3 regions of the Pseudomonas versuta genome follow, and region 2 is predicted to be linked to each of the others. Evidence: predicted binding sites of a transcription regulator. Region 2 holds the regulator's gene; each other region holds the start of a gene.
The links. The regulator FliA, encoded in region 2, starts transcription of late flagellar genes. The targets are predictions, from matches to a motif close to CTAAAGTTTNNNNNNNNNNNGCCGNTAA.
Positions count from the first base shown of each region.

Region 1: a site for FliA is predicted at 4,810-4,837, ahead of motA (flagellar motor stator protein MotA). Genes of this name have one in related genera too.
Region 3: a site for FliA is predicted at 3,920-3,947, ahead of AOC04_RS04185 (methyl-accepting chemotaxis protein). Genes of this name have one in related genera too.

Region 1 covers NZ_CP012676.1:4,045,805-4,056,155, forward strand. The annotation lists gene queG (tRNA epoxyqueuosine(34) reductase QueG) at 1-382, shown strand, start outside; gene AOC04_RS18140 (trimeric intracellular cation channel family protein) at 402-1,013, opposite strand; gene orn (oligoribonuclease) at 1,158-1,700, opposite strand; gene rsgA (small ribosomal subunit biogenesis GTPase RsgA) at 1,806-2,837, shown strand; gene motB (flagellar motor protein MotB) at 2,884-3,888, opposite strand; gene motA (flagellar motor stator protein MotA) at 3,892-4,743, opposite strand; gene AOC04_RS18165 (HDOD domain-containing protein) at 4,908-6,446, shown strand; gene AOC04_RS18170 (rhodanese-like domain-containing protein) at 6,490-7,317, shown strand; gene asd (archaetidylserine decarboxylase) at 7,327-8,193, shown strand; gene serB (phosphoserine phosphatase SerB) at 8,261-9,475, opposite strand; gene AOC04_RS18185 (AhpA/YtjB family protein) at 9,608-10,351, shown strand, end outside.
Region 2 covers NZ_CP012676.1:2,836,058-2,846,408, reverse strand. The annotation lists gene fliR (flagellar biosynthetic protein FliR) at 1-701, shown strand, start outside; gene flhB (flagellar biosynthesis protein FlhB) at 704-1,840, shown strand; gene AOC04_RS12625 (hypothetical protein) at 1,950-2,519, shown strand; gene flhA (flagellar biosynthesis protein FlhA) at 2,739-4,868, shown strand; gene flhF (flagellar biosynthesis protein FlhF) at 4,880-6,193, shown strand; gene fleN (flagellar synthesis regulator FleN) at 6,311-7,141, shown strand; gene fliA (RNA polymerase sigma factor FliA) at 7,138-7,881, shown strand; gene AOC04_RS12600 (chemotaxis response regulator CheY) at 8,090-8,461, shown strand; gene AOC04_RS12595 (protein phosphatase CheZ) at 8,482-9,270, shown strand; gene AOC04_RS12590 (chemotaxis protein CheA) at 9,341-10,351, shown strand, end outside.
Region 3 covers NZ_CP012676.1:898,407-908,757, reverse strand. The annotation lists gene greB (transcription elongation factor GreB) at 1-345, shown strand, start outside; gene AOC04_RS04205 (hypothetical protein) at 348-656, opposite strand; gene AOC04_RS04200 (DoxX family protein) at 900-1,334, opposite strand; gene AOC04_RS04195 (MltF family protein) at 1,437-2,855, opposite strand; gene AOC04_RS04190 (TatD family hydrolase) at 3,093-3,893, shown strand; gene AOC04_RS04185 (methyl-accepting chemotaxis protein) at 4,156-5,613, shown strand; gene AOC04_RS04180 (hypothetical protein) at 5,732-5,992, shown strand; gene AOC04_RS04175 (acyl-CoA thioesterase) at 5,993-6,790, opposite strand; gene AOC04_RS04170 (CHAD domain-containing protein) at 6,882-7,646, opposite strand; gene AOC04_RS04165 (hypothetical protein) at 7,675-7,956, opposite strand; gene AOC04_RS04160 (patatin-like phospholipase family protein) at 8,208-9,245, shown strand; gene AOC04_RS04155 (response regulator) at 9,252-9,938, opposite strand; gene AOC04_RS04150 (sensor histidine kinase) at 9,975-10,351, opposite strand, start outside.

The sequences.
Region 1 (10,351 bases), 1.2 Mb from region 2:
GAAAACCGCGATCCCCGAAGACTTGCGTCCACTGATCGGCAATCGGGTGTTCGGGTGTGACGATTGCCAGATCGTCTGCCCCTGGAACCGCTTTGCCCGCACCACGGCTGAAGGCGACTTCAAACCCCGACACAACCTCGATAACGCCGGGCTGGCCGAACTGTTCATGTGGGACGAAGACAAGTTTCTGAGCAACACCGAAGGCTCTCCGCTACGCCGTGCCGGCTACGAGCGCTGGCTGCGCAACCTGGCGGTTGGCCTGGGCAATGCCCCGTCGAGCATACCGGTACTCGAAGCGCTCAAAGCAAGGCGTGAATACCCGTCCGAGCTGGTACAGGAACATGTGGAGTGGGCGTTGGCCCAGCACGAGCAACGCGTCTGAGCGCACCCGCATCGCTGGCTCAATGCTCGTCGTTGTACACGAACTTGGGCATTTCCCAGTTGAAGCGAATCGCCAGCAAACGCAGCAAAAGCCCGCCGAACAAGGTGACGAAAATCGCCTGATCGTTGGGCATCTGCAGATAGGTGCACAGCAAGAAACACCAGGCCGCAGCAAACGACACGCTGGCGTACAGCTCGCGGCGGAAGATCAGCGGGATGTCGTTACAGAAGATATCGCGCAGGATGCCACCGAACACCCCGGTAATCACGCCACTCACCGAAGCGACCAACATGCCCTGGCCCATTTCGAGCGCGGTCATGCAGCCAATCAGGGTGAACGCTACCAGCCCCAGTGCGTCGAGCACCAAAAACAGTGAGCGCAGATGGCGCATCAACGGCGCGATAAAGATCGTCACCAGCGCGGCAAAGGTGGTGAGCACCAAGTATTCCGGGTGTTTGACCCAGGTCAGCGGGTAATGGCCCAACAGCACATCACGCACCGATCCGCCGCCCAAGGCGGTGACGCAGGCAATCAGCACCACCCCGAACCAGTCCATGCCCCGCCGACCGGCAGACAGTGCCCCGGTCATGGCCTCGGCAGTAATGGCAACTAAATAGAGCATCAGCAACATGGCAGCGATCCTTGCAATAAGGCGCGCAGTCTACTCATTTGCTTCAAGCACCAATAGAGGGCAAGGGACGCGCCCTGCAGGAGCTAGCTTGTCTCGCGATCAATATCAAAAGATCGCGAGCAAGCTCGCTCCTGCAGGAGGGGGTTAGAACTTGATGAAGTGCTTGCGGTAGTGCTGCAGCTCGGCAATCGACTCGCGAATGTCGTCCAGCGCCAGGTGCGTGCCTTTTTTCACCAGGCTGTCGCGCACTTCCGGTGCCCAGCGGGCAACCAGCTCTTTAAGGGTCGAGACGTCGAGGTTGCGATAATGGAAGTAGCTTTCAAGGGTTTTCATGTGGGTGTACAAAAAACGCCGGTCCTGGCAAATGCTGTTGCCGCAGATCGGTGATTTGCCTTTAGGCACCCATTGCTCAAGAAAGGCGATGGTCTGCGCCTCGGCCTCGGCCATGGTGGTGGTGCTGTCCTTGACCCGCTGGGTCAGGCCGCTGCCACCGTGAGTGCGAGTGTTCCATTCGTCCATGCGCGCCAGCACTTCATCGCTGTGATGGATGGCGATAACCGGACCTTCAGCCAAGGTGTTGAGGTTGCTGTCGGTGACGATGGTGGCCATTTCAATAATGACGTCGTTATCAGGATCCAGACCGGTCATTTCCAGGTCGATCCAGATCAGGTTCTGCGCGTTGTTCATAAATGGCTCCTGGGCTTAGTCGCGCAGTTTAGCTTAGGCATGCAGCCCTCGTGCTAAACTCGCCAGCGTTTTACCCTCCTTATCGTTTATCAACACGGAACACCCATGGCCAAACGCCAGCTCAATCGTCGCCAAAACTGGCGCATCGAAAAGATCCAGGGCGAGCGCGCTGCCCGCGCCGCCAAACGTGAATCCAGTGCTGTCGAAGCACTTGAAGGCGGCGACCTGGGCGCCGAACAGCTCGGCCTGGTGATCGCGCACTTTGGGGTGCAGGTCGAAGTCGAAGCCCAGGAAGGCGAGCTGAAAGGCCAGATGTTCCGTTGCCACTTGCGCGCCAACCTGCCTGCACTGGTCACCGGTGACACCGTCGTGTGGCGCGCGGGCAACCAGGGGATCGGCGTTATCGTCGCCCAGTTGCCGCGTAAAACCGAACTCTGCCGCCCGGACAGCCGCGGTCAGCTAAAGCCGGTCGCAGCAAACGTCGACATGATCGTCATCGTGTTCGCTCCGATGCCCGAGCCGCACGCCAACCTGATCGACCGCTACCTGGTCGCCGCCGAGCACGCCGGGATTCGTCCCTTGCTGCTGCTCAACAAAGCCGACCTGATCGACGACCAGAACGCTCCGGCGCTGAATGCTTTGTTGGCGGTGTATCGCCAGCTGGGCTACCCGGTGCTGGAAGTTTCGGCGCACCACGGCGATGGCATGCAGCAGTTGCAAGCGCAACTGGACGGCCATATCAGCGTGTTTGTGGGCCAGTCAGGCGTGGGCAAATCGTCCCTGGTCAACAGCCTGCTGCCGGAGGTCAACCTTCGTGTCGGGCCATTGTCCGAAGTGTCGGGCCAGGGCACGCACACCACCACCACCGCACGCTTGTTCCACTTCCCGGGCGGCGGCGACTTGATCGACTCCCCGGGGATTCGCGAGTTTGGCCTGGGCCACGTGAGCCGGGCTGATGTAGAAGCGGGCTTTATCGAGTTCAACGACTTGATCGGCCGCTGCCGCTTCCGCGACTGCAAACACGACCGCGAACCAGGCTGTGCTTTGTTGATGGCGCTGGAGGATGGCCGCGTGCAGCAACAGCGCATGAACAGCTATCGCTCGATCATTGCCAGCTTGCCCGAGTCGAGTTACTGACCCCGGCGACTCTGCAGAAGCGAGCTGTAAAGCTCGCCCCTGCAGATCAGGGCGTGGCCGGAGCCTTATCGTCAAACAGGTTGAGCTTCTGGCGCGGTTCATGGGCCGGCATCGGCTGCTGATCCGCCGGCAAGGCAGTCGGATCAACCGGCGCCTTGGGCAGTTCTTGCGCCTTGACCGGCTCCGCACCCTGCTCACCCTCAATCGCCTTTTGTGCCTTTTTGGTCAGCACCACAATGTCGATCCGGCGGTTGACCGGGTTGGTCGGGTTGGCTTTATCAAACAGAGCCGACGAGGCATACCCCACCACCCGCGCCACCTGGCTTTGCGGGTAGCTGCCGGCCACAAGTGCGCGTCGGGCCGCATTCGCACGGTTAGCCGACAACTCCCAGTTGCCGAAATCACCACTGCCGGCATAAGGCGTGGCGTCCGTGTGGCCGCTGATGCTGACCTTGTTGGGCACCGCTTCAATGGTGTCGGCCAGGGCTAGCAAAATATCCTCGAAGTACGGCTTGAGCCGCGCACTGCCGACATCGAACATCGGCCGGTTTTCAGCATCCATGATCTGGATCCGCAGGCCGTCCGGGGTGATCTCAAACAGCAACTGGTCCTTGAACTTGCGCAACTGCGGGTTTTCTTCGACCTTGTTCTGCAACTCCTGCAGCAACAGTTCAAGACGCTCTTTCTCGACCTGCTCCGCCACGCTTTCGGCCTGGTCAGAATTAACATGATCAGAGTCGACGTTGATCTTCTCGGGCTGGGGCTGCAGCTGCTCTTCGGGGTTGAGCGTTTTGTCCGGCGCCAGCGCAGGCGTGCCGCCCAGGTCAATGGTGTAGGGCGTGCCGCTTTCGCTGAACCCGATCGGATCCTTGAAGTAACCGCCGATGGCAATCTTTTGTTCCGGGGTGGCGGCGGTCATCAGCCACATCACCAGAAAGAACGCCATCATCGCCGTGGCAAAGTCGGCGAAGGCGATTTTCCAGGCACCACCGTGATGACCTGATGCGTAGCGCTTGACGCGCTTGATGATGATCGGCTGATTGTTTTCCATCAATCAGCGACCGCGAACCACTTGCTCCAGCTCGGAAAAGCTCGGCCGGTGCTTGGGATACAACACTTTGCGGCCGAACTCGACCGCCAGTGACGGCGGCATGCCCGAGGCCGATGCGACCAGCGATGCCTTGATCGATTCGTATACGTTGAGTTCTTCCTTGGCATCGTGCGCCAGGGATGTGGCCAAAGGACCAAAGAAACCATACGCCGCCAGAATACCGAAGAATGTACCCACCAAAGCCGCACCTACGTGCTGGCCAATGGCAGCCTGATCGCCCTCCCCCAGGGAAGCCATGGTCACCACGATGCCCAGAACCGCCGCCACGATACCGAAGCCCGGCATACCGTCGGCAATTCCGGTAACGGCGTGGGAAGGATGCTCCAGCTCCTCCTTGAGGTTGAACAGCTCCATGTCGAACAGCCCCTCAAGCTCGTGGGGCGCCATGTTGCCCGACGACATGATGCGCAGGTAGTCACAGATAAATGCCGTCATGCGCTCATCTTTGAGCACGGTCGGGTATTTGGCGAAGATAGGGCTGGCAGCGGCATCCTCGACATCGGCCTCAATGGCCATCATGCCTTCGCGCCGGCTCTTGTTGAGAATCTCGTAAATCAGGCCCAGCACTTCCAGATAAAAAGTGTGGGAGAAGCGTGACCCGAACATGCCCAGTGATTTTTTGATCACGTGCATGGTCATGTAACCCGGGTTGGCCTGCAGGAATGCACCGAACGCCGCGCCGCCAATAATCAGGACCTCGAACGGCTGAATCAGCGCCCCGATCTTGCCGTGGGAAAGTACGTATCCGCCGAGTACGCTCGCGAACACGACGATGATGCCGATAATTTTAGCCATAGATAAAAAGTACTTATTGAGTCGGGTTCAAGATCATATTCAAGCGTGGAGAAACTCTACTTCTCCTTATCGGCAAATCTGCGCCAGACTATAGCCGGTAAAGGCGAAAAACCATTCTGCCCTTTTGGGGCGTGCAACAAATTGATGATGACCGCGCACCCATCATGACCAGAGAAACCCTCCCGCCACTAGCAACACCCTCAACCCTGGATACCTGGGTCCAGCGCCTTGATGCCGCTCAATTGCCGGTCCCGCTGCATAGCCATGCGCTGGTGTGCAAGGCACTCAACGACAGCCGCCGCTCGTTGCGCGACATTAGCGAAGTGATGCAAGACAGCCCCGCACTGGCGCTGACCCTGATCCGTGAGGCCAACCAGCACCAGCAGAGCAGCCTCAGCGAACCTGCCGAGAGCCTGGAAGTCGCCATCAATCGACTGGGCCTCAAACGCACCCAGACGCTGCTCGAACAGATGAACGCTTTGCCGAATGAGCAAATCCCCCTGGCGTTCCGGCAAATCCAGCTCATCAGCCAGCATGCGGCGCAACAGGCCGTCGGCCTGTTCGGCAATCGTCTGGCACGGCTGTGGCAGGAAATCTACTGGGGCAGCCTGCTGTTTCTCTCGCCGCTGTGGGCACTGGCGCTGACCTATCCAGAACTGCTCGAAGAATGGGAGCTACGGGTCATTCACAAAGGCGAGCACGCCAGTGGAGTCGAACAGAAACTGTTCGGTGTCCGCCTGTTTGATATCTGCCTTTCACTGGCGCAACTGTGGCGACTACCGGCATGGGTGCTCCAGGGCTACAGGGTCATGCTTGAAGAGCAGCGCACGCTGGTCAGTGTGTTGCACATCGCCCGCGACACTCATAACCCGCTGCGCCAGCAACAGCGGCTGGACGCCGATCCGGCCCTGCGCCGCTGGCTCAATCAACCGGCCAACAGTGTGTTGCTGGCCAACGGCCTGGCGCTGTCGGCTCAATCCGGCTGGGACACCCCGCACAACATGCGCTGGCAGTTGCTGACGGCGCTGTACCTGCAGACCACACTGGATGATGTGCAGCAACTGGTGCACCAAAACGCGGCGAGCAGCGCTCGCTATCATTCGGTGCCTGACCTGTGGCACCCGGCACAAGCCCTGCTCTGGCCATGGGATACACGCCTTGCCAATCACGCCCGGCAACCCGCTGCACCACCGTCTGCCGAGGCGCTGGCACTATGGCGCAAACTGTGTGGGCAGCTGCTGGCAGAGCCGAGTTCATTCGCCAACGCAATGCACCTCACCACCTGTGCCCGCGAGGCCCTGCTGGCCTGTGGCATGCAACGGCTGATGCTCCTGAAGGCAGATAAAACAGCCACCACCCTGCAGGTTTGCGAGGTGTCCGGGTTGCCCGCGGCGGCATTCGACATCAGCTTTACCATCAGTGAAAGTACCGCCCTGCAACGCTTGATGATGCAACCTGCGCAAGTACGCCTGACTCCCGGGAATAACACGACGATTTCTTCGGTCCTGCCTGCCAACTTGCGCCACCTGTTCCCCGGCGAGCATCTGCTGCTACGCTCGCTGAGCAGCAATGGCCGAGTCGTGATGCTGCTCGTGGCTGACCAGGGTGGCGGCATGTTTTGCGAGACCAGCGTGCAGGCATTTGGCAAAACCGCGCAATGCATCGAGAAAGCCCTGAATAGCTTTAGCTCTCGCGGGCGCTAGCCTTGCGCTACAATCCCTCCTTTTTTCGCTCTGGAGACCTCACATGCCTGACTTCTCTGGCTTGGCGCTGGTAATTGAGCCCAGCGACCTGCTCGCACGGCTCAACACCCCCGAACTGATTGTGGTCGACCTGACCAGCGTTGCGCGTTACGAGTCAGGGCATATCCCGGGCGCGCGTTTCGTCGATCCCAAACGCACGCAACTGGGCCAGCCGCCGGCACCCGGCCTGCTGCCGACCCTGCACTCTCTGGAGGCGTTGTTCGGCGAACTGGGGCACAACCCCAACGCGGTCTATGTTGTTTATGACGACGAAGGTGGCGGCTGGGCCGGGCGCTTTATCTGGTTGCTCGACGTTATCGGCCACAAGGCCTATCACTACCTGGATGGCGGGATACACGCCTGGATCGCCGAGGGCTACTCGCTATCCACCGAAGTGCCGCCAGCTGTGGGCGGCCCGGTCGAGCTGACCTTGCATGACGAACCCATTGCCACCCGTGAATACCTGCAAAGCCGTCTGGGCGCTGCTGACCTGGCCATCTGGGATGCACGCAGCGCCGCCGAGTACGCCGGTGAAAAAGTGCTGGCAGCCAAAGGCGGGCATATCCCCGGCGCGAAAAATTTCGAATGGACCGCGGGCATGGATAAAAGCCGCAACCTGCGCATTCGTACCGACATGGCGCAGATCCTCAAGGATCTAGGCATCACGCCGGACAAAGAAGTGATTACCCACTGCCAGACTCATCACCGCTCTGGCTTTACCTATCTCGTTGCCAAATCGCTCGGTTACCCGCGCGTCAAAGGCTACGCCGGCTCCTGGGGCGAATGGGGCAACCACCCCGACACCCCCGTCGAGCTGCCTGTCAAAAACTAAGGACCTGCAATGAAAAAGCGTTTGTTTCTCCTGAGCCAGTACCTGTTGCCGCACCACCTGTTGTCGCGCCTGGCCGGCTGCATTGCCGAGTGCCGCGTGCGCTGGTTCAAGAATGCGTTCACCACCTGGTTCGCCAAGCGTTATCAAGTGGACATGTCCCAGGCGCTGGTAGAAGACGTTACGGCTTACGAGCACTTCAACGCCTTCTTCACCCGAGCCCTGAAAGACGGTGCCCGCCCTCTGGATCAAACCCCGGGCGCGGTACTGAGCCCGGCCGACGGTGCAGTCAGCCAATTGGGCCCGATCGAGCACGGCCGGGTGTTCCAGGCCAAGGGCCACAGCTACAGCGTGCTGGAGCTGGTGGGCGGCGACGCGGCGGTTGCTGCGCAATTCATGGGCGGCGAGTTTGCCACCATTTACCTGTCGCCCAAGGACTACCACCGTGTGCACATGCCACTGGCCGGTACCCTGCGTGAAATGATCTACGTGCCGGGCCGCCTGTTCTCGGTCAACCAGACCACAGCCGAAAACGTACCGGAGCTGTTTGCCCGCAACGAGCGTGCGGTGTGTATTTTTGATACTGAGCGCGGCCCGATGGCCGTGGTATTGGTCGGCGCCATGATCGTGGCATCGATTGAAACCGTCTTTGCCGGCCTGGTGACGCCGCCTAAACGCGAGCTGAAAACCTTCCGCTACGACGAGGCTGCCCGTGCACCAATCCATCTGGAAAAAGGCGCCGAACTGGGTCGCTTCAAGCTGGGTTCTACTGCGATCGTGCTGTTCGGCCCGGAGCAGGTCAAATGGGCTGAAAATCTGACGGCGGGTTCGCCGGTGATGATGGGGCAAGGCATTGGTGGCCCGGCTAACGCCGAATAACACCTGATCCCTGTACTTGCTCGCGATCTTAAAAGCTCGCGAGCAAGCTCGCTCCTGCAGGGCTTCGTTAGCCCTGGCTGTTACGGTCGCGCTGGCCCAGCAGGTACAGCACGGCATCCAGACCCAGGGTCGAAATCGCGTGGCGGGCCGACTGTTTTACCAGCGGCTTGGCGCGAAACGCTACACCCAGACCGGCAATCGCCAGCATTGGCAGATCGTTGGCGCCATCACCGACCGCAATGGTCTGCTCCAGTAACAGCCCTTCCTTGATCGTCAGCTCTCGCAGCAAGTCAGCCTTGCGCTGTGCATCGACAATCGGCTCAACCGCCACCCCGGTGACTTTTCCGTCGACCACCTGCAGCTCGTTGGCAAACACGTAGTCGATACCCAGCCGCGCTTGCAATTGCTTGGCGAAGTAGGTAAAGCCGCCCGACAAGATGGCAGTTTTGTAACCCAGACGCTTGAGCTCGGCGAACAGCACCTCGGTGCCTTCCGTCAGGCGCAGCGATGCACCGATGGAGTCCAGCACGCTGACGTCCAGACCTTTAAGCAGCGCCATGCGCTCCTTGAAGCTGGCCTTGAAATCCAGCTCACCGGCCATCGCACGCTCGGTGATGGCGGATACCTGCTCGCCCACGCCTGCAGCTTTTGCCAGTTCGTCGATGACTTCGGCCTGGATCAGGGTCGAGTCCATGTCAAAGACCGCAAGACGACGATGGCGACGGAACAGGGTGTCTTCCTGCAACGCGATGTCGACATTGAGCTCCTGGGCCAGACCAAAGAATGCCGCACGCAAGGCTTCAAGATCGGTGGGGCCACCGCATACACGCAACTCGATGCAGCTTTTGCTCAGTTGCGTCGGCGCATCCAGCGGTACACGACCCGACAGGCGATCCGTCTGCTCGATGTTCAACCCGTGCTGGCTGATCACCGATGTCACGCGCTGCAGTTCATAGGCCGTCACCTGGCGGCTCATCAACGTCACCACATGACGCTGCTGGCTTTGCTCATTGACCCAGCGCTGGTAGTGATCCTCGGTAATCGGGTCAAAGCGCAGTTGCAGACCCTCTTTAGCGATCAGGGGCTGCAGGTCCTTGAGTACCGCCGACACCTGTTCCGCTTGCGGAATTTCAACCAGAAAACCCAACGACAAAACGCCATGAATGACGGCCTGACCAATGTCGAGAATGTTCACACCATTGCTGGCCAGTACGCCGGTAATGGCCGCAGTGAGACCCGGACGGTCCTCACCCGTGATGTTTATCAGGACGATTTCGCGCAAGGCACACCCCCATTCGCTAAAAAAACCGCATTCTACCTACTTTCAGTGACCATCGGGCATCGCCAAGGCTTTGCCGCCCCGGGGCTGCTCGTTATACTGCGCTCCAACTTAACGGACTAAGAGCCGCGCTCAGTGAACCGGCCATTGCCTGTCAAAAACGATAATTTCTTCCTGCTGATCTTCCGGGCCTTGCGCGATCGTCGCGTTCCGATTGCTCTGCGTATTGCCACCCACAACGTGATTCTGGTCGCGTTGGCGCTGGTCATTTATGCGGTGGTGATGGGCCTGCAATTCAAACAGGCCATGCACGAACAAGCCGATGCGCTGGGTCAGAGCCTGACCACCCAAACAGCCACCTCGGCGACCGAGTTGCTGGTGTCCAACGACATCCTCAGCCTCAACGTGCTGCTCAACAACCTGACCAAAAACCCCTTGGTGGCGCACGCCGCTATTTATAGCGTCGATAACCGCATCCTCGCCGAAGCCGGGCAACGCCCGAAGAACGGTCTGCTGGGCGAAACCCAGGGCGTTTACCAGACCAAAATCACCTTTCAGGATGTGACCGCCGGGCATCTGCGCATCAGCCTGGACATGAACCAGTTCGAGCAGCCGATGACCATCAGCTTGCAGAGCATGGGCATTTTGAGCGCCATTCTGCTCGCACTGGCGCTGGCCTTGAGCCTGCGTCTGGGTCGCCATATCACCACGCCCCTGTTGCAGTTGCGGGTATGGCTGCGCGAACCGGACCCTTACACCCCGGCGATTACCCGCCAGGATGAAATCGGTGATCTGGCGCGCCAGCTCCACAGCCGGCTGGCCCCGCCTGCTCCAGAGCCGGAGCCAGAGCCCGAGCAGGAAGAAGACTACGACGACAGC
Region 2 (10,351 bases):
TGCTGACCACCATGCCGATCATCGGTACGACCCTGGTGCCCAAGCGCATCAAGCTGTTTCTGTCATTGGCGATCACCCTGGCAATCATGCCCAGCTTGCCGCCATTACCGGCCGTCAACCCGCTGGACCTCAGTGGCCTGATGCTGATTGCCGAGCAAATCATCATCGGTGCGTTGCTGGGCTTCTCGCTGCAGCTGTTTTTTCAGGCGTTCGTGGTGGCCGGGCAAATTGTCGCGATCCAGATGGGCATGGGCTTCGCATCTATGGTCGACCCGGCCAACGGGGTCAATGTGGCGGTCATCGGGCAGTTCTTCACCATGCTCGTGACCTTGTTGTTTCTGTCCATGAACGGCCATCTGGTGGTCTTCGAGGTGCTTACTGAGAGCTTCACGACCTTGCCGGTGGGCGGTGGCTTGTTGACCAATCACTACTGGGAAATCGCCAACAAGCTGGGCTGGGTGCTGGGTGCCGCATTGTTGCTGGTGCTGCCTGCCATTACTGCGTTGCTGGTGGTCAACATCGCCTTTGGTGTGATGACCCGGGCGGCGCCGCAACTCAATATCTTCTCGATCGGTTTTCCGCTGACTCTGGTGCTGGGCATGGTGATCCTGTGGATCGGCCTGGCGGATATTCTCAATCAGTATCAACCGCTGGCCTCCGAGGCCTTGCAGTTTTTACGTGAGCTGGCACAGGCGCGATAGCCATGGCAGAAAGCGAGAGCGGTGCCGATAAAACAGAAGACCCCACGGAGAAACGAAAGAAAGACTCCAGGGAAAAGGGAGAGATCGCACGCTCCAAAGAGCTGAATACCCTGGCCATCATGCTGGCGGGCTCTATCGGGTTGCTGATTTTTGGCGGCGCGCTGGCACGGGACATGATGGATCTGATGCGCTACAACTTCAGCATCAGTCGCGAGGCGCTGCTCAACCCCGACGCCATGGGGCTGGCTTTGCTGCACTCGGGCAAGGTTGCCCTGCTGGCCGTGCAGCCGGTACTGGTTACCTTGTTGATCGCCGCCCTGGTCGGGCCCATCGCACTGGGCGGCTGGCTGTTCGCTGCCGGCAGCCTGGCGCCCAAGTTCAGCCGCATGAACCCGGCTGCCGGGATCAAGCGCATGTTCTCGGCCAAGGCACTGGTCGAGCTGCTCAAAGCGCTGGCCAAGTTCTTCATCATCCTGATCGTTGCCTTGCTGGTGCTGCAGTCCGACATTGACGATTTGCTGCGCATTGCCCATGAGCCTTTGGAGCTGGCGGTGATTCACAGCCTGCAAGTGGTTGCCTGGAGCGCCTTGTGGATGGCCTGCGGGTTGATTCTGATTGCGGCGGTGGACGTACCGGTGCAGCTGTGGGAAAGCCACAAAAAGCTGCTGATGACCAAGCAAGAAGTGCGTGACGAACACAAGGATCAGGAAGGGCGGCCGGAGGTCAAGCAACGGATTCGCCAGCTGCAACGGGAAATGAGCCAGCGGCGCATGATGAGCGCCATCCCGGATGCGGACGTCATCATCACCAACCCGACGCACTATGCCGTAGCGCTGAAATACGACCCTGAGAAAGGCGCAGCGCCGATGCTGCTGGCCAAGGGCAGCGATTTTCTGGCGCTCAAGATTCGCGAGATTGGTGCCAAACATAATATTTTGCTGCTTGAATCCCCGGCGCTGGCGCGCTCGATTTACCACTCCACGGAGCTGGAGCAGGAAATCCCGGCCGGGTTGTATCTAGCCGTGGCCCAGGTGTTGGCTTATGTGTACCAGATACGTCAATACCAGGCGGGCCGTGGCAAGCGTCCGGATCCTCTGAAGGATTTGCCGATCCCGGCGGATTTACGGCGTGATCAGTAGCGTGCTGATGGATGCCTGTCATCCATTGTCGGTAGAGGCTTGGCGTAAACCTGCTTAACTTGGAGTTGCGAGTTTTTCATTTATTCGCGTGCAGGCCATGGAGAGTGCGATGCCGATCGAGTTAACCCTTATTCCTGAAAGTTCGATCAGAACCTATGCACTTAGCGATTCGCGTGACATTGCTCACGTCGATCTCGAAGGGCTGTTTCCGAAGTTTCCTGCTCTGGACGGCACTTTTGCGATTTTCTGGCTGGATCAATTGAAAGGGCGCCATATTGTCGGTTTCAGCACCGAGGGTTCGAACTTGCTGGCGGTGATCTCGTTGCCGACTGTGCCGCATGGTCTCGGAAGGGAGCAGTACTACGGCGCAATCATGGAGCGCTGCTACAAAGAGCGTGATTCGATTTTGTCTTTTTTACGCAAGTCGTTGAGTTTCGAAGGCATCAATGGCCGCTGCGTGCGCAGTTTTATCCTCTACAAGCTGATACGCCAGCTGCAGTTGGACAGCGTCCCGGTGTGGGAAGAGCCCTCGCACATACGCGACGGGCGTTGCGGTGCAATTTTAATCGGCGGTCGCGGATCCGAGCGCTATGAACCCAATCGCAAGCTGGATGTGGTGTTCCGGTCCAGCAGCAGCGCGTGCCTGGTGATTGATCTGGGGGAGTGGTGGTGGAACTGATTTGCGGCGCCACGTTTGACCGTAGGAGCGAGCTTTTCAATCTGCAGACAAACAGCTCGCGAGCAAGCTCGCTCCTACAGGGTTATGCATATATGACTGCCGCCCGGCAGCTCTGAAATATAGGCATGGCCATTTGCCTAAGTTGGAAGGTTTCTTGCACAAGCTGGCTTTACGGCGCATCTGGCGTCAAAAGTTTGCTAAAGGTTTGTCGCAATGTCATTGGATCGCTCTCAGTTAATCAACACCGCACGCAACGGTCTGGCCGGTTTGGGTCATGGACAGTTGGGCGTGCCGTTGTTGCTGCTGGTGATGCTGGCAATGATGATGTTGCCAATTCCGGCCTTCCTGCTGGACGTGTTTTTTACCTTCAACATTGCGCTGTCGATTGTGGTGTTGCTGGTGTGCGTGTACGCCCTGCGACCGCTGGACTTTGCAGTGTTCCCCACCATTTTGCTGGTTGCCACGTTAATGCGCCTGGCGCTCAACGTGGCATCGACCCGGGTGGTGATGCTTCACGGCCAGGAAGGTCACGGCGCCGCGGGCAAGGTGATTCAGGCTTTCGGTGAGGTGGTGATCGGCGGCAACTACGTGGTCGGTATCGTCGTGTTCGCGATTTTGATGATCATCAACTTCGTCGTGGTGACCAAGGGCGCCGGGCGTATTTCCGAGGTGAGTGCCCGTTTCACCCTGGATGCCATGCCCGGCAAGCAAATGGCGATCGACGCCGACCTCAATGCCGGCCTGATCGATCAGCCACAGGCCAAGCAGCGTCGTCAGGAAGTGGCCCAGGAAGCCGAGTTCTACGGTTCTATGGACGGCGCCAGCAAGTTCGTGCGCGGTGACGCCATCGCCGGTTTGCTGATTCTGTTCATCAACCTGATCGGCGGCATGGCCGTCGGTATCTTCCAGCACGGCATGACCTTCAGCGAGGCCGGCAAGGTGTATGCCTTGCTCACCATCGGTGACGGTTTGGTGGCGCAGTTGCCATCGCTTTTGCTGTCCACTGCAGCTGCGATCATGGTGACCCGTGCTTCCGGCTCCGAAGACATGGGCAAGCAGATCAATCGGCAGATGTTTGCCTCGCCCAAGGCGCTGGCGGTGTCGGCCGGTTTAATGGCGGTCATGGGGATTGTGCCGGGCATGCCGCACTTCTCGTTCCTGAGCCTGGCCGCCGTTGCGGGGGGCGTGGCGTACCTGATGTGGAAAAAACAGAACGTGGTCAAGGTCCAGGCCCTGCAAGAAGTGCAGCGCCAACAAGAGCTGCTGCCTTCGCCGGCCCGCGCCCAGGAGAGCAAGGAGCTGGGCTGGGATGACGTAACGCCCATCGACATGATCGGGCTGGAGGTCGGTTACCGCCTGATTCCGCTGGTGGACCGCAATCAGGGTGGGCAGTTGCTGGCACGGATCAAGGGCGTGCGTAAAAAGCTGTCTCAGGACCTGGGCTTTCTGATGCCCACCGTGCACATCCGCGACAACCTCGATCTGGCCCCCAGCGCCTACCGCCTGACCTTGATGGGGGTGATTCTGGCCGAGGCCGAGATCTACCCCGATCGCGAGCTGGCGATCAACCCGGGGCAGGTATTCGGCACGCTCAACGGGATCACCACCAAAGACCCGGCCTTTGGTCTGGAAGCCGTGTGGATCGAAGTCAGCCAGCGCAGTCAGGCGCAATCGCTGGGCTATACCGTAGTGGATGCCAGCACTGTGGTGGCCACTCACCTGAACCAGATTCTGTACAAGCACTCCCATGAGTTGATCGGTCATGAAGAAGTGCAGCAGTTGATGCAGTTGCTGGCCAAGGCCTCGCCCAAGCTGGCCGAAGAGTTGGTGCCGGGGATTTTGAGCCTGTCGCAGTTGCTCAAAGTGTTGCAGGCCTTGTTGGCAGAGCAGGTGCCGGTGCGCGACATTCGCAGCATTGCCGAAGCCGTCGCGAACAATGCCCACAAGAGTCAAGATACTGCCGCTTTGGTTGCAGCCGTGCGCGTCGCGCTGTCCCGCGCAATCGTGCAAAGCATTGTAGGCGTTGAGTCTGAGCTGCCTGTGATCACCTTGGAACCAAGGTTGGAACAAATATTGCTCAATAGTTTGCAAAAGGCCGGACAAGGCCAGGAAGAGGGCGTGTTGCTGGAGCCGAGCATGGCTGAAAAACTCCAGCGCTCGCTGATCGACGCCGCCCAGCGTCAGGAGATGCAAGGCAACCCGGTGATCTTGCTGGTGGCAGGCCCGGTACGCGCGATGCTTTCGCGGTTTGGACGCCTGGCGGTGCCTAACCTGCATGTGCTCGCGTACCAGGAAATCCCTGATAACAAGCAAGTCACGATTGTTGCGACAGTAGGCCCTAACGGCTGAGGGTTTGATTTATGCAAGTGAAGCGATTTTTCGCCGCCGACATGCGTCAGGCCATGAAGCTGATTCGTGATGAATTGGGGGCCGACGCCGCCATTATCGGTAACCGCCGTATCGCCGGGGGCGTGGAACTGACTGCCGCGCTGGACTACAAGCTGTCTGCGCTGGCACCCCGTGTACCGAATATCGAGCTGGAAGAAGAGCTGCGCAAGACCCAGTCCAGCATTGTCTCGGCCCGGGCCGAGTTGAGTTTGCGCGTTGAGGGCGATGCCGATGTCAGCCGCCAGCTGTTTGCCGGCCTGCCGCTGACCGCCGCTGAACCCTTGACCGAGCAGGCACTGCAGGAGCCTGCGCGTCCGGCACCGGTGGCCGCGCCATCGATGGACCAGCGTGCCTTCGACAACATGCGCTCGGAACTCAATGTACTGCGTGAGTTGCTCGAAGTGCAGTTGGGCTCGCTGGCCTGGAACCAGATGCAAGTCTCGCGGCCTGCACAAGCGAATTTATGGCGTCGTTTACAGCGTATCGGCTTGTCCGGGCCGCTGTCGCGGGACCTGTTGGCACAAGTGGCTGAAATCGAAGAGCCGCGTCAGGCGTGGCGGATGTTGCTGGCCCACCTGGCACGGATGATCGCCACCCCTGAGCTTGAACCGCTGGAAGAGGGCGGTGTGATTGCGATGGTTGGCCCGGCAGGGATGGGTAAAACCACGACCCTGGCCAAGCTGGCAGCGCGTTATGTCCTCAAGTACGGCGCGCAGAATATTGCATTGGTGAGCATGGACAGCTTCCGGATCGGTGCCCAGGAGCAACTCAAAACCTTGGGCCGCATTCTCAATGTACCCGTGACTCACGTGGCGCCTGGCCAGTCGTTGGGCCAGACCCTTGAGCCGTTGGTGCGCAAGCGCGTGGTGCTGGTTGATACCGCCGGCTTGCAAGCCAGCGACCCGGCGCTGCGCCTGCAACTTGAAAGTCTTGCAGGGCGTGGCATCAAGGCGCGCAATTATCTGGTACTGGCTACCACCAGCCAGAAGCAGGTGTTGGCGGCGGCCTACCTCAGTTACAAACGGTGCGGGCTGGCCGGTTGCATTCTGACCAAGCTGGATGAAACGGCGAGTCTGGGGGAGGTACTGAGCCTGGCGATCAGCCACGGGCTGCCGGTGGCCTATCTCACGGATGGTCCGCGGATCCCCGATGATCTTCACTTGCCGCGTCGTCACCAATTGGTGAGCCGGGCGGTGAGTGTGCAAATGCAGGAAGAACCCAGCGAAGAGGCCATGGCCGATATGTTCGCTGATATCTATCAAAGCCCTCCCAAACAGGTCGGCTGAGGTAGTCAAGATTTTGTACCAATGTACCTACATCGATGGTCTGCAAGGTGTTGTGCCAGTGGGCACGCGCAGCCAGCTTTGTAGCCGCGTCTAAGAAAGACAAGGTAAAAAATGATCATGGGCAGCATGCATCCCGTACAGGTGATCGCAGTGACCGGCGGCAAGGGTGGCGTCGGTAAAACTAACGTGTCAGTCAACTTGTCCATCGCGCTGGCAGAAATGGGCCGGCGCGTCATGTTGATGGACGCCGACCTGGGTTTGGCGAACGTCGATGTCCTGCTCGGACTGACCCCCAAGTTCACTCTGGCCGATGTGGTCGAGGGTCGTTGCGAGCTGCGCGACGTACTGCTCCAGGGCCCCGGCGGAATCCGCATCGTGCCGGCCGCCTCGGGCACCCAGAGCATGGTCAACCTGAGCCCGGCCCAGCATGCCGGCCTGATACAGGCCTTCAGTGACCTGGGCGATAACCTCGATGTGCTGGTGATCGACACCGCTGCCGGGATCGGCGACTCAGTGGTGAGTTTCGTGCGCGCAGCCCAGGAAGTACTGCTGGTGGTGTGTGACGAACCGACCTCGATCACCGATGCCTACGCGCTGATCAAGCTGCTGAACCGCGATTTCGGGATGAACCGTTTCCGGGTGCTGGCCAACATGGCCCAGAGCCCCCAGGAAGGTCGCAACCTGTTCGCTAAATTGACCAAGGTTACCGACCGTTTTCTGGATGTTGCCCTGCAATACGTGGGCGCAGTGCCCTACGACGAGTGTGTGCGCAAGGCCGTGCAAAAACAGCGTGCCGTGTATGAAGCATTTCCGCGTTCCAAGTGCTCGCTGGCGTTCAAGGCCATCGCCCAGAAAGTCGACACCTGGCCGCTGCCGGCCAATCCCCGGGGCCACCTGGAATTCTTTGTCGAGCGTCTGGTTCAACAGGCAGGCGGGGGACGGCACTGATGACCGCCAGCGGCTATCGCATGTACAGCAAGTCGTCGCGTGACAGCCAGTATGAGCTGATCGAACGCTACGCACCGTTGGTCAAGCGTATCGCCTATCACCTGTTAGCGCGTTTGCCCGCCAGCGTACAGGTGGACGATCTGATCCAGGCCGGGATGATTGGCCTGCTCGAAGTGTCGACCAAATACGACGCCACCAAGGGCGCGAGCTTCGAGACCTATGCCGGTATCCGCATCCGCGGCGCGATGCTCGATGAGGTGCGCAAGGGCGATTGGGCTCCGCGCTCGGTGCACCGCAATACGCGCATGGTCAGTGATGCAATTCGGGTAATTGAAGCAAAAACCGGCTGTGACGCTAAAGATCACGAGGTTGCGGCCGAACTTCAGTTAAGCCTCGACGATTATTACGCCATTTTGAATGACACCCTGGGCAGTCGCCTGTTCAGCTTCGACGATCTGTTGCAGGACGGCGAACACGAAGGGCTGCATGAGGATGGCGCGAGTGCTCACCTTGAACCCTCGCGCGACCTGGAAGATGAGCGTTTCCAGGCGGCATTGGCCGATGCGATCAGCCTGTTGCCGGAGCGCGAGCGTCTGGTCCTGGCGTTGTATTACGACGAGGAGCTGAACCTCAAGGAGATCGGCGAGGTGCTGGGGGTTAGCGAATCGCGCGTCAGCCAGTTGCACAGCCAGTGCGCAGCCCGATTGCGGGCGCGCCTGAGCCAGTGGCGGGCGAACTGAAACTAGCGGGAAAACGCTGATTTACGGTGGGAGCGGGTTTGCCCGCGATGGGAGCGACGCGGTGTGTCAGGCAGGCCGCGTTGCCTGCATCGCGCGCAAGTCCGCTCCCACCGTTGATTCATGGCGTGTGCGAAACCGGATTGATTGAATGGCGCTTCCAGAGACGGAACGCGTTTAAGACTGCTTGGAGGTCGAATTGGACAAGAACATGAAGATCCTCATCGTTGATGATTTCTCAACGATGCGCCGGATCATTAAAAATCTGTTGCGTGACCTCGGATTCACCAACACGGTGGAGGCGGACGACGGCATCACGGCGTTGCCGATCCTTAACCTGGGCAACATCGACTTTCTGGTGACGGACTGGAACATGCCGGGCATGACCGGTATCGAGCTGTTGCGCCATGTGCGTGCCGACGAAAAACTCAAGCACCTGCCCGTACTGATGGTGACCGCTGAAGCCAAGCGCGAACAAATCATCGAGGCGGCCCAGGCCGGGGTCAACGGCTATGTGGTCAAGCCGTTCACTGCCATCGCACTCAAAGACAAGATCGAAAAAATCTTTGATCGAATCGGTTGAACGGTTTCCCGGGGGGCGCTATGGAGCATCAAGAAGCGACACAGGGCGAGTTTGAGTCGACCCTGAAAAAGCATGCTCGCGAATTGGTCGACAGCCTTGAGAAGGGCAAGTTTGGCGATGCGGTGCAACTGATTCATGAGCTGAACCAGGCGCGCGATCGCGGCCTGTACCAGGAGGTCGGCAAGCTGACCCGTGAGTTGCACAGCTCGATTGTCAACTTCCACATCGATCCGAACATGCCGCGCGCTGAAGAAGTGTCGCAGATCACCGATGCCGCCGAACGTTTGGCTTATGTTGTGAAGCTGACCGAAGCTGCGGCCAATCGAACCATGGATCTGGTAGAAAACAGCACACCGCTGGTCAATGGACTGGGCAACGAGGCCAAGGCCCTGAGCGCAGACTGGGGGCGCTTTATGCGCCGAGAAGTCGGCGCCGAGGAGTTTCGCGAGCTGGCGCGTCGGGTTGACAGCTTTTTGACGCGCAGCGAAGCCGATAACAACGTTGTGTCCGCCAACCTCACTGACATTTTGCTCGCCCAGGATTACCAGGACCTCACCGGTCAGGTGATCAAGCGTGTCACGCAACTGGTGACCGATGTGGAAAGCAATTTGCTCAAGCTGGTGCTGATGGCCAGTCAGGTCGATCGCTTTGCAGGGATCGAACATGACCGTGCTGCACTGCTCGCAGAAAATAATTCGCAAAAAAACCTGACTAAGGGTGAAGGTCCGCAGATTCATGCCGATAAACGTGATGATGTCGTGTCCGGCCAGGATGATGTTGACGATTTGCTTTCCAGTTTAGGTTTCTAGGCACTGTGTAGGCGCTCGGGAAGGGTTACCCGTCCCGGCGTCGAAAGGTCCTACTTCAAGGAGCACGTACATGAGCTTCGGCGCCGATGAAGAAATCCTTCAGGATTTCCTGGTTGAAGCCGGCGAGATTCTAGAGCTGCTGTCCGAACAGCTGGTCGAGCTTGAAAGCCGACCGGATGACGCGGACCTGCTCAATGCAATTTTTCGCGGTTTTCACACTGTAAAAGGGGGCGCCGGCTTCCTGCAGCTCCATGAGTTGGTGGAGTGCTGCCACATCGCCGAGAACGTTTTCGACATCCTGCGCAAGGGTGAGCGTGGCGTCGATTCGGAGTTGATGGACGTGGTTCTTGAAGCCCTGGATGCGGTTAACAGCATGTTTACCCAGGTGCGCGAGCGTAGCCCGATTACGCCGGCAAGCCCTGAGTTGCTGGCTGCCCTGGCGCGCCTGGCCGAGCCTGCTTCAGTGCAGACGGTTGCCGCACCGGCTGCGGTTGCCGAATCGGTGGCCAGCGACAACAGCGATATCACCGATGACGAATTTGAAATGCTGCTGGACTCACTCAATGCGGTCAAGGCTGCTGCAGCCGAGCCCGCACCGGCACCTGTAGCGCCAACCGCCAGCGATGAAATCAGCGATGCCGAATTCGAGTCGCTGCTCGACCAGTTACACGGCAAGGGCCAGTTCCGCGCCGATGCGGTTGCCAGTGTCGCGCCAGAGCCGGTCCCTGTGGTGCCGGAGGCGGTGAGCAATGAGATCACCGACGACGAATTCGAAGCCTTGCTTGATCAGTTGCATGGCAAAGGTTCATTCAATACCGATGCGTTGGTGGCGGCACCTGACCAGGTTGACGAGCCTGTCAGCCCGGATCACATCAGCGATCACGAATTTGAAGCACTGCTCGATGAGTTGCACGGCAAAGGCCAGTTTTCTGCCCAGAGCCCTGCGGTTGCAGCGGTTGCAGCCGCCCAGGCGCCGGCTCCGGTAGCCAGTGCGCCCGAGGCTCCCCGTGCCGTGGCGCCCCGGGCACTGGCGGCCAGCGCAGAAAAGCCGGTGGCCTCTGAAGCCGAAACCACTGTGCGG
Region 3 (10,351 bases), 1.9 Mb from region 2:
TCGGAAAATGCCGAATACACCTATGGCAAAAAAATGCTGCGCGAGATCGACAGTCGCGTGCGTTTTCTGACCAAGCGTCTGGAAAGCCTCAAGGTCGTCAGCGAAAAGCCCAGCGACCCGAACAAGGTCTACTTCGGGGCATGGGTCACAATTGAAGATGAAGACGCCAAACAGTCGCGCTACCGCATCGTCGGTCCCGACGAACTGGACCTTAAACAAGGCCTGATCAGCATCGACTCGCCCCTGGCCCGGTCGCTGATCGGAAAATCACTGGATGCCGAAGTACAGGTTCAGACACCCACTGGAGAGCAATGGGTGTACATCGTAGCGATTGAGTATCCCTAGTTTCAGCGCAGGGTGATCAGGCCCTGACGCGAAACACGTGTCAGGTTACGGATCACCACTTCGGCTTTTTCGGCACTGGGGGATTGAATCACCGCCAGATCAAAGCTGTTGCTGGCAAAGCGGGCCAGGTTGTCGCCCTCTTCAACAAACTGAATCAGAAATGCCGAAGCACGACCTTTGCGACGCGGCCAGCCGTCCAGATAACGCAACAGCGTGGGCTGATGTTTACCGCCAAGAAGGATTTTTGGATTGCGCAGGTTCAAGTTGGCCGTGATCGGCTCAAGACGCACAAGGGGACGTGTTTGACTCATGTTTCGGTTCTCCGCCTCAAGGTTCTGCGTGGCAGGTGAGAGGCAACACCGAACCAGCGCTTTAGCGGTATTTCGAGGCCTGCTTTAAGCCTCTTAGAAGGTCTTTGAACCCTCTGGCGCCCCGCAAGTAGCTGTTTAAATCGGCGCAAGAAAACATCCTAGATAAACCTGCTTACAACTGTCAACAATCGCGTACAACGAAAAAGGCCCGCTTCAGGCGGGCCTTTTAGAGAGCGTTGCACTTTATTTGGCGATAGCACCATCGATGGACAACTTGCCTGCGCCTTCAAGCAACACCGCAACCGTACCGCCCAACAGCGCCAGCGCAAACTCATAGCCATTGTTGGCCATAAACAAACCGTTATGGATATGCACCGAGAAAATCGCCACCAGCAAGGTGAATGACAGCCCCAATGCAGCAGGACGGGCCAGCAAGCCGATAATCAGGGCCAGGCCAGCAAAAAACTCAGTACCGCCAGACAACAGTGCCATCAAGGTGCCCGGCGTCAGACCAATGCTTTCCATCCATTGCGCAGTCCCCGCAAGTCCACCACCACCGAACCAGCCGAAGAGTTTTTGTGAGCCATGAGCAGCAAAAATGATGCCCACGAAAACCCGTAAAACTGTCAGGCCATAGCCTGCACGGGTGCCCAGAACGGTTTGGATCAATTTGCTCATGGTGTAGTCCTTTAGATCATCAGGGGGGAATTCTCGCCATATTAATCAGTTTTCATAATGTTAAAAGTCGAATAAACCCGACATAACAATCAAATTATTCGATTATTTGCGAGAGACCAGCTTAGGCTTCACTGGCTCCAGCGAGTCACGCTCCCGGTCAAAGGCCAAATAGTATTTATTCACACTATTAACATAGCTGACGGCCCCCATTCCCACCTGCTCCATGGCAATACGCTCCACCTGGAAGAACCATTGATCAGGATTCAGGCCGCGCCTCCTGGCCTCGGCCCGCATGCCCTGTACCCGTTCCGGACCCATGTTGTAGGCCGCCAGAACAAAGGCCATGCGTTCACGCTCATTGAGTTTGGGGCTGGAAAAGAACTTGCGACGGATCATCGCCAGATACTTGGCCCCGGCTTGAACATTGTTATCCACGTTCTGAATATTATTGACCCCCACTCTCTGGGCTGCCGACGGGGTAATTTGCAGCAACCCCGTCGCGCCGCCAGTACCCCGGGCATCAGGGTCAAGGGTTGACTCCTTGAACGCCAAAGCTGCCAGATTCAGCCAGTCCATACCCTGCTGACGCGCATGTTTCTGCAGGATCGGCCGCAGTTTTTCAAGCTTCTGGCGATCGGCCCGGGCCAACGGGTAATGCACGCGGTATAGCCGCCGGTACACCCGCTCAAAAGCGACGTCCTGGTCGGAGGGAGCTTTATAGCTGAGCAAAAACCGGTCGATGCTGGCCCGTAGCATTGAGGCATCACGCCGTACATACCAGCGCATGGCAGCAGGCTCGCTGACCAGAACCTTACGGTCAAAACGCAACTTGGGCATCAAGGTTGCCCAACGCTCGGCAATCGGTCGCTCAACAATAGTCAGATGGAAAATACCGGCCTGAACCATCTCCAGCACGTCTTCGACGGCCAGACTGGGGTCCACCCATTCGATTTTTACCGCGGGCAATTTTCGCAGGGCCAGCTTCTGATTGATCATATTGACCGCTGCACCGGCTGCGCTGCCGGTGGTAAGTGCCACGGTACGCCCCGACAACTGCTCAAAACGGCTGAACCTGCGCTCACCTTTAATCCCCACCAGCAACAAAGGCACGTCATCGACGATCGGATCACTGGGGCTGATGGCATGGCTGGGCTTGAAGTCGAGCAACTCCCCAGGGGCCACCAGATCACCTTCACCGCGCGACAAGGCACCCAGCAGTTGATCCTTGGATTTGGGAATGATTTTGAGGGTGATTTCCTGGCCATCACGGGCGTGGCCATTGAGGTAATGCTCGAATGCGCGCAAGCGGTGATATTCAACACCAATCGCCTGGCCCTGCACCTCTCCCGAACTATTGCGGCTTTGGTTGACCAGCACCCGCAACACCTGACTGCTGCGGATCTGCGCCAGATCGCGGACCTGACCGGGCTGCCCGACCTGTAACGGTCCGGCCAGGCGTGCCAGTGCCGGCAAGGGCAACAGCAGCAGGCACAGCGCAATCAATAGTGTGGGTCTTGTCATCCGTTCTCCGGAAAGAATACAGCCCGGCGCCGTGTCGGATTAACCGACAACCGGTTGCCCCTTTTGGGGGTTTTAAGCGCCGGGAACAGCGCGCAAAACAGTCAATGCGTCTTGTAGAAGACCGGGCATTGCGTTGTTGCGGCATTCAAAGACAACCATAACTGTCTGTAGTTCTTGGTTTTTCTTATAAATCTACAGCTCTGATATGCTTCTCGGCCTGTGGCCTGAGGTAGCACCATGCAACTCATCGATATCGGCGTCAACCTGACCAACTCCAGCTTCGACGGCAAACACCAGGCGGTTTTAGAACGTGCTTACGCCGCTGGCGTGGCCCAACTGGTCCTGACGGGTACCAGCGTTGAAGGCAGTGAACTGGCCTTGCAACTGTGTCGCGAGCATGACGAAAACGGACAACGGCTGTTTGCCACGGCGGGTGTTCATCCGCACTCGGCCAGTGACTGGAACAGCGACAGCGCCCAGCGTTTACTGGCCTTGCTCAAAGAGCCCCAAGTGCGCGCCGTGGGTGAATGCGGGCTGGACTTCAACCGCGATTTCTCTGCGCGCCCGCAACAGGAAAAAGTGCTGGAAGAACATTTGGCAGTGGCGGTTGAACTGCAATTACCGGTGTTCCTGCACGAACGTGATGCCAATCAGCGTCTTTTGGAGATCCTGCGCAACTATCGCGACCATTTGCCGGCGGCCGTGGTGCATTGCTTTACCGGCGAAAAGAAAGCGCTGTTCAGCTATCTGGACCTGGATTTGCACATCGGTATCACGGGGTGGATTTGCGACGAGCGGCGCGGTACTCATTTGCATCCGCTGGTGCGCGATATTCCCCGGGGTCGCCTGATGCTTGAAAGCGATGCGCCATATTTGCTGCCGAGAACTTTGCGGCCGAAACCGAAAAGTGGCCGTAATGAACCGGCCTATCTGACCGAAGTTTTGCGTGAGGTGGCGGTGCATCGCCAAGAGAGCGAACAGGATCTGGCCGAGCATACGACGGCTTGCGCACGGGCGTTTTTTGGACTGCCGGCTTAGCTTTTAGAACCGTCTCCCTGCCGCCACTCAAGGCTCTCCCGAAGGGGCCGGCAGATCAAAAACGAACCTGTAGCAGCTGACGAGCTTTGCGAGGCTGCGATCGACGGCGCAGCCGTCGCCGAACATCCCCCCGGCGTGTCGGATGCATCGAGCCTCGTCAGCAACCACCATCCTTGACCCATATCAACCGGGCCTTCTTCGAATAGCGGCACAATGATGGCACCTTGCCAATATTGTTCCGCAAAATCAGAGAAGACCTTCCATGGGTACCTGGCTTAGCAACATCTCGCTCAAATACAAATTCTGGGCCGTCAACGCGGTGGCTTTCGTCACCACGCTGCTGCTGGTGCTGTACGCGGTGCAGCTTGAACAGCAATCACGCAGTGATGCCGCTCAGGCCAGCGCCCTGGCGCAGGCGCAGCTGCTCGGTGCCTGGCCCGCAGACACGGCCTGGCCTGAAGCCAGCCATTTGTTGCGCTTACCTGCCCAGTCCCTGCCGCAACTGAGCAATGCCAACGGCTGGGTTTCTATCAACTCTATGCCACTGTTCGGGCAAAACCCGTTGCTCGGTGCCCAGGTGCTGACTCGCGGCGACGATCAAAAAATCGCGGTACTGGCTTACGCCCCCAGCCTGGCTCAGGTGTTCATGGAGCGCCTGCCTAACTATGCAGTCGCCGTGCTGGTTCTGATGCTGGCCATGCTCGGAGCCTCGCAACTGTTGATCCGATTTTTGCTCAGCCAACTCAATACCCTCAAGGATGTGATGCTGCATGTCGAGCAAACAGGCGACTTGTCAGCTCGCGTACCACTGGCCTGTACCGATGAGGTAGGACAAATGGCCAGTGCCTTTAATGCCATGCAGGCCGGTTACCAGCGAGTGGTGAATACCGTCGCCGACACTGCCGCGCAGCTTGACGCCGGCGCCGCGCGCCTGGCCAGCAGCATGGACGAAGTACGCCATGGCATGCTCGGCCAGCAGAGCGAAACCGATCAGGCAGCCACTGCGATCAACCAGATGTCAGCCACTGTCCACCACATCGCCCAGCACGCCGGTGCTACCCGCGACCTGTCGCAAACTGCAGATGACCTGGCCGGCAGCGGACAGCAAGTGGTCAGCCGCGTGCAGCAATCCATCGCCAGCCTGTCCACAGGGGTGCAAACAACCGCCGAGATGATTCAGCAACTCGCCCAGGACAGTCAGAAAATCAATAGCGTGGTCAGCGTGATTCACAGCATTGCCGAACAAACCAACCTGCTGGCGTTAAACGCCGCCATTGAAGCGGCCCGGGCCGGGGAGATGGGCCGGGGCTTTGCGGTTGTGGCCGATGAAGTGCGACATCTGGCCAAGCGCGTACAAACGTCCACAGACGAGATCACTTCGATGGTCTCGGCCTTGCAGGCAGGTACCCGGGACGCCGTGGACTTTATGCAAGAAAGCTCATTCAAGGCCGACGACTGTGTACAGCAGGCCCAGGAAGCCGGGGCCGCCCTGGCCGAGATCACCCGCGCGGTGGCGCAAATGCGCGAAAGCAACACCCAGATCGCTGTGGCCGCCGAGCAGCAAAGCCAAGTCGCAGAAGAAATGAACCGGGCCGTGGTCAGCATCCGTGACGTCACCGAAAACACTGTGCAGCAGACCGTCGACTCCGCCACGACCAGCAACCAGCTGGCGACGCTGGCAGGTGAACTGAATCGGGCTATCGGCCAGTTGAAACTATAGAAAAGACCCTATCGGGCCAATAGCCACAGTTGATTCGCCCAGCCCGCAACCCCGGCATATGCTTTGTCCATACGGTTCAGCCCAGGCTGAACACTTGAACAAAACAAGGAGAGCAATCATGGGCAAACGTCATCCAAACCTGCCAGCCTGGCAATGGCGCTCCAACCCGCAGAGCCATCTGAGCCCTGCGCATCAGGCACTGAACCTGATCGCAATTCCCATGATGGTGCTGGCTTTTCTGCTGCTGGCCTGGGGCGTATTCAGTGAGAACGCCGTGACTGCCTGCATCGGTCTGCTGGCCCTGTTCGCAGGCATGGCTTTGCAACACCAGGGCCGCAAGCTCGAAGACAGAACCGCGCAGCGCAGCCAGACATTTTGATTAACCAAAGACCGCTACGGTCTGGCGGCTGATCGCGATCAATTCGCCATTCGGTGCCCACAGATTAGCCGCCACATGACCGTAGCCGTCGCGGGCATGTTCGATCACCGCAAGGTACTGGCACCACTTAAGCGTGCTGGCTTGTGGCAAAGGCTGCACAAACTCGATCGTCCAGGTCAGCGTGCTGCCCGCTGTCGGTTTGTTCAACAGCGGCAACAGCGCAGGTGGCCAGGTATCGACCAGCGCCAGCAAATGGGTTTCAGTCAGCGGCTCGTCTTTGACATCACCGGCAAACCGCACCCAGCCACCGATTTCGCGTGTGCCACGCCCGGTGAAAGGCAGCGCGCCGACAGCCCAGGCCATGGACATGTGGCGCATGAACTCCGGGGTCACGCCCTTGATGTAGGGCAGTAGCGGGCTGTCCTCCGGGGCCTTGACCTGCGGCGCGGTGCCCCCTGACAGATTGATGACAGACTCACGTGCACTGCCGAAACTGCCCTGAACCAGGGTCACTACCTGGCCATTCTGCACCGCGCGGCCCAGTACCTGGCTAACGGCCTTGCCTTCACGCAGTACTTCGACTTCAAAACTGATCGACACATCCGGCTCGGCAGGGCCGACAAAGGTCACTGCCAACGAACGCAAAGCGCGCTCGGCCGGGACCTGAGCGCGCATGGCTTGGTACTGCAAAGCCACCATCAAACCGCCAAAACTGGCACGGCCCTGAGCCCAGTCCGGGGTAATGGTGACGTCCAATGGATTGCGCCGAACCGCTTCGATCAATTCGAAAAACTGCATGAGCACCTCAAGACAGAAAAATATGACGCGATACTACTCACCCACCTGATTCGGCACAGCGCTGTATCCGCCAAAACCCCTGCTGATCCTGCTAATGAAAACAGGCCGCGCTCAATTTGACCAAAGCACGGTCAGCGTGTTTTTCACCGCGCTCCAGCGCTGCCTGCCATTGCTCCACGCAAGGCTGTAAATCAGGTTGATGCTCAGCCTGGACCAGCCACTGCCAGGCGTCATGCCACTCACCCAAGGCTTTTTGCGCCGCCTTCAAGCGGCCCAGCACCAGCACCGGCAAACGATCCAGCTGCGGATAGGCTTCGGCTGCGTAACGCACACGCTTGATGAGTAGCCGGACACGATGCCGGTCATGCCCCGGATCATTCAGGGCCTTTTCCAGGGTCTGCCACTGTTTGTCCAGAACGCCCTCGATCCGCTGACGCAAACCTCGCAGCATGCCTTCGCGCTGGGCAGCACGGATAAAACGGGGGAAGACATCGAGGATCATCAGCAATTGAGCCAGTTGTGCACTGTCGGCCACCGCCGCGTAACTGCCCGACAACTGCTCAAAACGCCGCGCGGCCTGCACGCGATAGCCTTGCTGCTGCAAGTGCGCGGCCAGTACTTCGAGGTCTCGCAGCGGCGTAGTCAAAATGCCCACCTGGGAGGCGGACATTTCCAGTTGCACCACACCTGGCAACCCCCGCAACGGGCGTAACAGACTGCGCAAGCGCCGCACCGTAGTACGCAAATCGTGCAGGGCCTCGGGATCCGTATCAGCCTGCAAACGCGCCTGACAAGCCAGCAACCTGACCTCCAGACGCACAATGTTCGCGATTATCCGGTCAACCAGCTCAGACATCCTCACCCTCCCCCATCACCGCAACGGTTTAACGTCCTGCGCGGGATTCACGAATATAGAAACGCGCTTTCTCGGCCTTAGTGGTGCAACCTTCAAACGCTTCGAATTGCTGCTGGGTTTTGGCCCCAGTCAGCAGCGACAGGGCTTTGGAGTAACTGACAGTACCTGCAAAACCTTCAGCCTTGGCCAGATCCAGCTCATGCCAGGCAGCATCCAGCTGGGTTGCGCAACTGTCTCGATAAGCCGCTTTATTACCCGCACAACCCGCCAACGCCAGTGCAATCAACGGTACACAAAGCCATGCTTTCATGATGTTTCCCTCAAAAATTTATAGTCAGTGCAAGCTCAGACGGGCAAGCGGCGTAAAAGTGCCTTAACGGTCTCAACTCGTGTCGCAGTACTGCGCTTTTCAGCCCAGCCACGCTGACGGGTGATGCACGCAGATCGAGCGGCGAGTCAATGCTCTTACATCCTAGCTGGCAGACGCCGATTTATGCCAACCGCTGTCGCTACACTGAACAAAAAGGCATTGTGAACACCTGTCAGACGAAGGTTCGGGTCATGAAAAAACGTATTGCACTGGTATTAGGTTCCGGGGGGGCCCGTGGTTACGCCCATATCGGCGTCATTGAGGAGCTTGAGCGTCGCGGCTACGACATTGCCTGTGTAGCAGGTTGCTCGATGGGCGCGGTGGTGGGCGGCATTTATGCCGCCGGCAAACTTGATCAGTACCGCGACTGGATTCAAAGCCTGGATTACCTCGATGTATTGCGCCTGGTAGACGTCAGCTTTCGACTAGGCGCCATCCGCGGCGAAAAAGTCTTCGGCCAGATCCGCAATATCGTCGGCGAAATCAACATTGAAGACTTGCGTATCCCCTACACCGCCGTCGCAACCGACCTGACCCACCAGCAAGAAATCTGGTTTCAGGAAGGTTGTCTGCACCAGGCCATGCGTGCATCGGCGGCAATCCCCAGCCTGTTCACCCCCGTGATGCAGGGCAACCGCATGCTGGTCGACGGTGGCCTGCTCAACCCGCTACCCATCGTGCCGGTCGTCTCCAGCCATTGCGATCTGATCATCGCCGTCAACCTGAACTCCACCCACCACAATAATTATCAATTGCCCGTCATCGAACGCCCCCCGGCGTTTAAAGGCCGCTTTGACAGTTTGATGAGCTCGCTGGGGTCGCACATCCCGTTTCGCACCAAACAGGCCGAACACCTGTTGAACCTGGAACAGGAAATGCTCAACCCCCTGGTCGAGGAGCAGCCCAACCCCTGGCTGGAATCGGCCTACCCCAAAACCCGGCCACCTGCCAGCGAAGGAACCCCCAAGTCCGCCACCGGCTCTTTTATCATCGACAACGTCGGCCCCGCCTCGCTGCTGGACTTGATCAACCAGAGTTTCGAGGTGATGCAAACCTCCCTGGCGCAATACAAGATTGCCGGTTACCCGCCGGATATCCTGATCAACGTGCCCAAACGGGTGTGCCGTTTCTTTGAGTTTTACAAAGCCCCGGAACTGATCGCCCTCGGCCGGCAAATAGCCAAAGACACGCTGGACCGCTACGAAAGCGAAGATCATCAGGGGCAGTGACGCTTGTCAGGTCAACAACCGATACCCGACGCCCGCTTCAGTGGCAATGAATCGCGGATGCGTCGGATCATCCGCCAGCTTTTGCCGCAGATGACCAATCACGATGCGCAGGTAATGACAGTTTTCAATGTGGGTCGGGCCCCAGATATCCTTGAGCAATTGCTGCTGGGTGATCACCCGCCCCGGGTGGCGTGCCAACTGCGCGAGCACCGCGTATTCCTTGCGGGTCAGTGCCACTTCCACGCCATCCAGCAACACCCGGCGAAATGCCAGATCAACCACCAGAGGGCCAAGTTCAACCGCCGCCGCTTGCGTCTCGCCAGCGGGTGCCTGGCGCAATAAGGCACGCACCCGGGCCAGAAACTCCTGAATCCCGAAGGGCTTGGTCACATAGTCGTTGGCCCCGGCGTCCAGCGCCTGGACCTTTTGCACTTCGCTGGCGCGTACCGAAAGCACCAGTACCGGCACGTTCGACCACTCGCGAAATTCACGCAACACCTGCTGGCCATCCATGTCGGGCAGGCCCAGGTCGAGCACCAGCATGTCCGGCTGCTTTAACGCAGCCTGGCTCAAGCCGTCGGCCCCCGTGGCAGCTTCCAGCACGTTGTAGCCCTGGGAAACCAGACTGATGCGCAAAAACTTGCGGATCTGCGGCTCGTCGTCGATGACCAAAATAGTTGCGCACTGGCTCATGGCATCTCATCGCAGCAAAAGAATGGCCAAAGAGTATCAGTGTTCATGCTCGGGCTCTTCTTGATCCAGGGGCGGCTGCTCAGGTAACGGCAGATACAAGGTGATGCATGTACCCGTGCCATCAATGCCGTCACCGACGGTAATTCGCCCGCCATGGGCGCCGACCATGCCTTGACAGATCGCCAGCCCCAGCCCGGTGCCCTGCCCGCCGCGATCACCGCGGGCGGCGGTGTAGAACATGTCGAAAATCTTCGCCCGCTCATCTTCCGGAATCCCCGGGCCCTGGTCGCTGACCGCAAACCACAGCTCCTGTTCATCGGCACCGGCCTCCAGCACCAGTCGCCCGGCAGGCGGCGAGAAGCGCGCGGCGTTCTCCAGCACATTGATCAGCGCCTGCTCGATCAACGCTGCGT